DNA from 2 places in the Variovorax sp. PEI5 genome. Region 1 is predicted to be linked to the other one. Evidence: riboswitches for the same ligand, from Rfam matches in the RefSeq annotation. Region 1 holds a riboswitch; the other holds the start of a gene.
The links. Region 1 has a riboswitch for cobalamin ahead of AC1MLT_RS18645 (MotA/TolQ/ExbB proton channel family protein). Riboswitches for the same ligand answer to the same signal wherever they lie in the genome.
Positions count from the first base shown of each region.

Region 1 (4,205 bases):
GCCGCGCAGGGCCACCAGCATGTGGTGCAGGCTCCGGGGCACGTTCAGGAACGAGGCGCCGAAGTTGCCTTCGCCCTGCGGGTAGTTGTAGACCAGCATCGCCACGCGTCGCTCGGCCGGTGGCGTGCGGTGCAGCCGCAGCTGCGCGGCGGCCTTGTCGGCGACGGCGTCGATCTGCGCCGGGATCGGCGCCAGTGCGCCGCTGGCCGCATCGCGCGCGGTGATCAGCATCGGATCGACCATGCCGGCGAGTTCGCTCGGCGTGTAGTAGTAGGCGACATCGGCCTGCGCCATGCCGGCCTTGCTCTGCGCCCACTGCGCCGCGTCCATGGCCAATGCCGGCATGGTCTGCAGCACCGGCACGCCGATGCGTTCCAGCTCGGCCTTGCGCTCGGTCGGATTGAAGACCAGCGCGGCATTGACGATCAGGTCCGCCACGCGGCGCGGCGCCCCGGCTCCGGTCCCGGCCGCCGGTCCGGCATGCGTCATGGCGAAGAACAGGTCCTTCCGCTGGCGCGGGCCGTAGAACGCATAGGCGCGCAGGCCGCGCCGCTCCAGCGCGCCGACGAGGGCATCGACCCAGCCGGTGTCGTCGCTCGTGAAGACGGCGTTGTTGACGGCGATCGCCACCGTCGGCGCGTCGGCCGCCGGGCCGGGCAGGCGCTCGAGCGCGGCGGTGTCGTCCTCGATGCGCGGCCAGGCCGGGTGGTAGAGCCCGGCCGCCGGCAGCCGCTCGGCGGCCGGCAGGCCCTCGAGCACGCCGATGCGGCCCAATGCCGTCATCGAGGCCGCGACATTGGCCGGTCGGGCGTTGCGCCAATAGGCGCGCAGGCGCTGGGCCCAGGCCGGATCGACGCCCTGCTCGGCGGCCAGCGGCGCCGCGGCGAAGGGTTCGCCGCGCGCCACCGCCGCCGCCTCGCCGACCAGCACGTAGGGCACGCCGCTGCGCACGACGACCTCGCCGAAGCGCGCTGCCGCGGCCTCGCCGACACCGGGATGCGGCGCATCCAGGATCAGCAGCCCGGCGCCGGCGAGGCCGGCGGCCAGCGCCTCGGGCGTGTCGCGCTCGGCCGACAGCGTCTGCAGCGGCACCCCGGCCGCGCGGGCGGCGGCCTGCAGCTTCGCCAGCCGGGCCGGCGAGACGATGTAGGTGGTCAGCAGGACGACGCGGGCCGCACTGGCGCCGGTGCCGGTGCCGACCTCGGCCGCGAGCGCCGGTCGACCCGTGCCGACCAGCGCGACGACGAGCGCGAAGACCCACGGCCACGAAGCAGCCCAGATCCGGGTGACGCCCTTCACGGCTTGACCGGCGTCGCGTCGGCCGGCACGTAGACCATCGTGCCGTCCTTCATCCGGTAGGCGGTGCCGGCCTTCTCGCCATCGCCCTCGCCGGAGGCGCCGCTGGCCTTGAAGCGCGTCACCTTCTGCCCCTCCTTGGTCAGGATCTCCATGTCGGGCCGGCCCTCGTTGCGGATCACGGTGATCTTGTCCTGGGCGAACGGGTTCATGGGGTTGTTGATGACCGCGATCATCAGCATGCCGATCACCACCATGAAGACGTCGATCAGGTTGATGGTCGAGAGCACCGGATCGTCGTCCTCGGCATCCAGGCCGTCGAGGATGGAGAAGCGCCGCCGGCTCACGACGCGCGCTCCCGGGCGTCGAGCACCATGACCAGCTCGCGCATCAGCCAGCGCCGGCGCACGGTGTAGATGACGAAGGTGATCGAGGCCGAGGCCAGGGCGACGATCACGCTGGCGAAGGCCGGCGCCAGGCTCTGGGCCACGCCCTGCGACTCGCCCGAGGCGACGGCGACCAGCGCCGGTCCCATCGGGATCATGGTGGCGATCAGGCCCAGCATGGGCGCCACGCGGCTGCACAGCCGCACGCCCTCCAGCGCCTTGAGCACGGCCAGCTCCATCCGGTCCTGCCCCTGGTCGGCCAGCGCGCCGAGCACCAGCGCGCGCTCGGGCTGACGCCGCCGCTGCAGGTATTCGATGCCGAAGGCGCCCAGGCCATAGACCGCGTAGAGGAAGGACAGCAGGACACCCAGGGTGACCGGCCACAGGAACAGGCGTGCCAGTTCGAACAGAACGGCTTCGAAAGCGAACATGAAGATGAAGACCCGACGATGCAAGGCCCGTCACCGGCCTCCCCGCCGGTGCTTGGGTGTCATGGCCGCCTTCCGCGTCCCGGTCGGGGACATGGACGGCGACCGCCTCGTTGGCCGGTATCCGGGCTGACAGCGCGGCCTCCGACGGCCTTCCCGGGCGCCTGTTTCAGGGAGCCCAGTGGCTGGATCGTCGGGGGTGGCGCCCCGGGGGGACGCCGTCTGCTTGACCGTTGCGGGGGCAGCGCAGGTGGCTTCGATGTTCCGCGCGGGAACACCGGGACTCCTGCTTCCCGTTCAACTGCGCCGCGCGAACCGCGGCGCGAGCACCAACGCGGCGCATTCTACGGATGCCGTGAACGAAGTCACGTTCATCCGCTGGCCGCGCTCAGGCGTCCACGGTCGCGCGCTCGAAATCGAGGTAGCCGCGCCGGTCGCTCGGGTGGTAGCCCTCGGGCGGCATGCGCTCGCCATCGAACAGGAACCGATGCTCGTTGTAGAAGGTCGCCGCCACCGGACGCGCCAGTGGCAGGCCACGACGCAGGCGATCGGGCAGGTCGGGGTTGGGGATGGAGAGCTGGCCGAAGGCGACGGCATCGGCGGCGCCGGCCTCGACCACCGCCGCGGCGCGCTCGGGCGTGAAGCCGCCATTGGCGATCCAGGTGCCGTGGAAGCGCGGCCGCAGCAGCGGCGCCAGGGTGCCGGGGCCCTCCGGATCGCGCGAGATCACGAAGGCCAGGCGGCGCTGCGACAGCTGGTCGACCAGGTGGGTGAAGGTGGCCGCGGGATCCTCGTCGCCCATGCCCAGGATGTCGGCGCGCGGCGACAGGTGATAGCCGACCCGGTCGGCGCCCCAGACCTCGGCCACGGCATCCACCACTTCCAGCGCCAGCCGCGCGCGGCGTTCCAGCGAACCACCCCAGGCATCGGCGCGGTGGTTGCTGCCGGTCTGCAGGAACTGGTCGAGCAGGTAGCCGTTGGCACCATGGATCTCGACGCCGTCGAAGCCGGCATCGGCGGCATTGCGCGCCGCCTGCGCGAACGAGGCGATGGCGCGCGCGATGTCGGCCTCGTCCATCGCCCGGGGCACGCCGTACGGGCGCTGCGGCCGCACCAGGGAGATCGTGCCGGCGGCGTCGCCCGGCGCCACGGCGCTGGGCGCCAGCGGGGCCCGCCCGCCCAGGTAGATCGGGTCGGAGATGCGGCCGACGTGCCACAGCTGGGCCACGATGCGGCCCCCGGCCTGGTGCACGGCATCGGTGACGCGGGCCCAGCCCTGCACCTGGGCCCGGCTCCAGAGGCCCGGCGTGCGCGGATAGCCCACGCCCAGGGGGTCGACCGAGGTCGCCTCGGTCACGATCAGTCCGAAACCGGCGCGGCGCGCGTAGTACTCGGTCATCAGCGCCGTCGGCGTGCGCTCGTTGTCGGCGCGCGAGCGGGTCAGTGGCGCCAGGACGACGCGGTTGGGCAGGTCGAAAGCGCCGGCCTTCAGGGGTTGGAACAAGGAGGTCATGCGGGGGTCCTTCGGTCAGGGGGTGGGCACGGACGCGTGGTCCATCAGGTACTGCCAGCCGCCGTCGGTCCAGGCGGCCAGGTCGGAGAAGCGGCCGTCGATGCGCACCGGCTCGCCGCCGCCGCGCGGCGTCAGCGTGAGGGTGAACAGGCCCCAGGAGTGCAGCAGCGAGCCCTGGCGGACCCAGGCGGCGTCGCGGATGTCGACCCTGGCGACGTACTTGGCGAACATCGCGTCGTAGCCGGCGGCGATGGCCTTGCCGCCATGCGTGAAGGCGCTGTCCACGCGATAGGCCACGGTGCGCGGGCCGTTCATGCGCGCGATGGCCTCGCCATCGCCGGCCTCGACGGCACGGCGCCAGGCCTGCACGGCCTCGCTCGGGCCGGCATGGATCTCGACGCCGGCGACGAGGGTCGGCCGGGCGGGTGGCGCGACATCGGCGTGCGCGGCGGTCGCCGCCAGGGTCAGGCTCAGGGTCGTGGCCAGCGTGAGTGTCAGTGCCAGCGCCAGTGCCGCTTCCGGGCGGCGGGCATGGGGTGTCGAGGTCGTCGTCATCGGAGCGGTCCCTTTCGGTGTGGAGAG
Region 1 covers NZ_JBWXPH010000002.1:465,423-469,627, forward strand. The annotation lists gene cobN (cobaltochelatase subunit CobN) at 1-1,299, opposite strand, end outside; gene AC1MLT_RS18640 (DUF2149 domain-containing protein) at 1,296-1,643, opposite strand; gene AC1MLT_RS18645 (MotA/TolQ/ExbB proton channel family protein) at 1,640-2,113, opposite strand; cobalamin riboswitch at 2,209-2,459, opposite strand; gene AC1MLT_RS18650 (alkene reductase) at 2,499-3,623, opposite strand; gene AC1MLT_RS18655 (YybH family protein) at 3,639-4,178, opposite strand.

Region 2 (4,205 bases), on a different replicon from region 1:
GCGCGCTCAGTCGGGTAGCGAGGTCAGGGTCCGGGGCTCGGCCACCGAGACGCCATTGGCGGTGCTGCGGAACTGGGCCGCCATGTCGTAGACCGCCTTGCGCACCCGCATGATCGAGCCGATCGGGCGATGCGCCGCCAGCGCGTGCCAGGGCGAGAAGGACAGGGCGTCGTCGACCGCCGCCGAGCGCGCCGGGCTCCAGGACACCTGCGGCTTGGCGCTCAGCCGGGCCACCGCGACATAGGGGCTCTGGTCCTCCGGCCACTCGACCGAGGCGTCCTCGACCGGCATCGCCTCGATGTCGGTGCACAGCTGCACGCGCAGTTCCCACTCGCCGCCGTTGTGCTGGAAGTGCGTCAGCACGGCCTGGCGGATGACATCGGGATCGTCACCGAGCTCGAGCTTGCTGCCGGCCAGCGCCACCAGCTCGGCCGACACCGGCGCCAGCGACAGCTTGGCCATGTAGGGGCCGTAGAGCAGCGGCACCTGGCTGTAGAAGGTCTCGCCCAGGATGTGCGTGGCCGGATGGCCGCCCATGGTCTTGAAGGTGGCGACCTCGCCGCCGGCCTTCTCCACCAGCGTCTCCAGGCCGCGCAGCGCGGCGGACAGGACCTTCTTCAGGCCCGGCGCCTTGTCGGTGGTGGCGGCCAGCAGCTTGAGCGGCCCGAGGAAGGCCTTGGCCGTGGGCGCGCTGAACACCGGGCCGTTGACCAGCACGAAGTCCTGGGTGACGTCGCCCTCGGAGCCGGAGACGCGATCGCCCTCGACGCCGACCACCTTCAGCGCCACGCCGCGCGGCGTCGAGACGGCATCGTCGAGCAGGTCGCCGGGCGTGGTCGAGAAGCGCATGGCGACCGGGTAGGTCGCCGGCCGGGCGAACAGGCCCTGCGCCAGCCGCTGCGGCAGGCCATCCAGCACGCGCAGTTCGGCCAGCAGCAGGCCGTGGCTCTTGGCATGCACGCTGCGATAGGCATGGCCCTCGTCCCTGTGGACGATCTCGCTGATCTGGTGGAGCTTCTCCTTGAGCTCGCGCGTGGTCTCGGCTTCGTCGTCCTCGAGCGATTCGAAGGCCGGCTGGTAGCGCAGCGGCTCGGCGGTGTGGGGCAGGGGCACGGACATGGTGTTCTTTCTTCGTGGAGGGGCACGGCGCGAAAGTCCCGGCGGGCGCTTCCGTCGCGCGGTCCGCGCGCGGGGGCGCCACGGTCCGCAGCCGCGCCGGTCAGTATCCGGAAGGCGGACGGACCGGATTCGTCAGTGGCCTCGACGAGGCGATGTCGGACGACATGGCGTCACGACGTGGCCTCGCGCGGCGGATGCCGGGCGACGGGTTCGCGGGGGGGGGGGGTGGGGCAGGGCGCGGCATCGGCCGGGCCAGGAAAGAAGGTGTCTGCGAATGTGCACCGGACCCGCATCCTGAACCAGGGTTCAGGTGGGCGAGGGCAGCAAGACTTCGGGTTCATCTGACGCGAGATGATCACGCCCGTCGAGCGATGTACCAAGCCCGGCTCCGGAGAGCATTGGAACAAGGAAATATTAAGCCCGGCGCGCACCGCAGACAGTGACGATTCTATGCCCCGCAGGCCGCTCCGGGCAGCTTCTCAAGGCAAATGTGGGCGCTCGGCAAGGGCTTGATCGAGGCGCTTGACGAGCTCGTCCAGACGGTCCTGCGCCAGCACCGATCCCGGGGGCTGCGCCAGTCGCGCGAGTCGGCGGGCCTGGGCCTCGACCTGCGCGCGGGCGGTCACTTCGGCCTCGAGCCGCGCCTGCGCCTGGGCCGCCGCCTGCGTCGCGGCGGCGGCGGCGGCCGCGCTCGCCTCGGTGGTGGCGAGCTGCTGCCCGAGGTCGTAGGCCAGGTGCAGCGAGGCCAGCACCGCGATGCGGTCGCGCGCGCGCACCTTGCCGGCATCGCGGATGCGGCACATCGTCTGGTCGACCCGCTCGACCGCGTCGCGCAGCCGGGCCTCGCCGCCCTCGGGGCAGCCGAGCAGGTAGCTCTGGCCCATGATCTGGACTTCGATCTGCTTCATCGACTGGCCGCGGCGAAGGCGCCGCCCGAGGGCGCGGCGGGAGGCGTCGGCGAGGCGACGGGGGCGTGGGAGGGCTCGGCCGGCAGGCGCTGCAGCACGGCGTCCAGCCGCAGCCGGGCCTCGGCGAAGCGCGACAGGAGCGCATCGCGCTCCTGCGCCAGGGCGTTCACCTGGTCCTGCAGCAGGGCGTTGGCGCGCAGGACTTCCTCGTGGCGCGCCAGCAGGCGCTCGACGCGCTCGGCGATCTGGTCGATGGTGCTCGGGTCGGACATGGAGAACGATTGTATGAGTGCATGCCGGTCGGGGCCTCCCGTAGAATCCGCCGCGTTGGTGCTCGCGCCGCGGTTCACGCGGCGCAGTTCAACGGGAAGCAGGAAGCCAGCGCCCTCCGGGTCACGGCCAGCCTGCGCTGCCCCCGCAACGGTCCAGCAGACGGCGTCCTCACCGGCGCCACCTCCGTCAATTCGCCACTGGGCGCCCTGAAACAGGTGCCTGGGAAGGCGGCGGAGGATGCGCTGCAAGCCCGGATACCGGCCAACGAGGAGACGGCGCCGCGTGCGCCGTCGTGACACCCAGACGTCCGGCGGGGAAGCCGGACAGGGTCTTGATCCAGAGCTTTCCGTTCCATGACAATTTCCGTTTCCTTCGCGGCTGCGCGCCGTTCCGCGCCCGCACGCCTGCTGCCCCTGACGCTGGCCATCGCCGCCGCCTGGCCGGTCCTGGCCTCGTCCCAGGTGCTGCCGTCCGATCCGACCCTGCGCGAGACCGTGGTCACCGCCACGCGCGTCGAGCAGCCGATCGCCGACCTGGTCGGCGATGTCTCCATCGTCGACCGCGCCACCATCGAGCGCAGCGGCGCGACCGGCGTGGCCGACGTGCTGGCGCGCCTGCCGGGCATCGAGATCGTGCGCAATGGCGGCATCGCCAACAACAGCAGCGTCTTCATCCGGGGCGCCGACGCGCGCTTCACGGCGGTCTACATCGACGGCGTGCGCATCGATTCGCAATCCACCGGCGGCGCCGCCTGGGAGGCGATCCCGCTGGCGCAGATCGACCGCATCGAGGTCCTGCGCGGCCCGGCGGCGGCGGTCTATGGCTCGGACGCCATCGGCGGCGTGATCCAGCTGTTCACCCGGCGCGGCGATGGCGTGGCGCGGCCCTATGTCGGCATCGGCCTGGGCAGCCACGACCTGCGCCGCGCCGAGGCCGGCATCAGCGGCTCGGCCGGCGTCGACGGCGCCTTCGACTACTCGCTCGGCGCCGCCTACGAGGAGAGCCGCGGCTTCGACGTCCAGCCGCGCAGCCTGCGCTCGCCGCTGCGCGGTGGCGGCTTCGCGGCCGATGGCTGGACCAGCCCGGACCGCGACGGCTATCGCGTCAGCTCGGCCAACGCGCGCCTGGGCTTGCGCATCAGCCCGACGCAGCGCATCGAGACCACATTGCTCTCCAGCGACACCCGTTCGCACTACGACGCCCGCGTCAGCGGCACGCGGCAGCCGACGGCGTTCGCCGACGACACCAACGCCAACACGTTGCGCACCGTCGGCGCGGCCTGGATCGCCAAGTGGAGCGACATCTACAGCACCCGCCTGCAGGTGACCGACAGCCGCACCACCTACGAGACGCAGCCGTCGTTCTATCGCACCGAGACACGGCTGCGCGGCTACCTGTTCCAGAACGAGCTGCGCTTCGGCCCGCACCTGGTGACGGCCGCGCTGGAGCGGCGCGAGGACGCGCTCGACAATGCCGCGACCGCCTCCGCCACGCGCCTGGCGCAGGACCGCTCGCAGAACGCGCTGGCGCTGGGCTATGGCTTCGTGCAGGGCCCGCACTCGGTGCAGCTGCACGCGCGCCACGACGAGGACAGCGAGTTCGGCGGCAAGAGCACCGGCAGCGCCGCCTATGGCTTCGCGATCACGCCGCAATGGCGCGCCACGGCCTCGGTCGGCAGCTCGTTCCGCGCGCCCACGGTCTACCAGCGCTTCAGCCAGTACGGCGTGGCCGGCCTGCAGCCGGAGGAGGGCCGCAATGTCGAGGTCGGCCTGCGCTATGCCCAGGGCGCGACCAGCGCCGGCGTGGTCGCCTATCGCAACCGCATCACCAACCTGATCGCCTTCGGCGCGGCGGGCCCGTGCGCCGACAGCTTCGGCTGCTATGGCAACACGGCGCGCGCGCAGT
Region 2 covers NZ_CM155257.1:652,276-656,480, forward strand. The annotation lists gene AC1MLT_RS02990 (catalase family protein) at 7-1,119, opposite strand; gene AC1MLT_RS02995 (cell division protein ZapA) at 1,599-2,027, opposite strand; gene AC1MLT_RS03000 (DUF904 domain-containing protein) at 2,024-2,299, opposite strand; cobalamin riboswitch at 2,339-2,580, shown strand; gene AC1MLT_RS03005 (TonB-dependent receptor domain-containing protein) at 2,654-4,205, shown strand, end outside.
Region 2: another riboswitch for cobalamin. It lies ahead of AC1MLT_RS03005 (TonB-dependent receptor domain-containing protein); the one in region 1 lies ahead of AC1MLT_RS18645 (MotA/TolQ/ExbB proton channel family protein).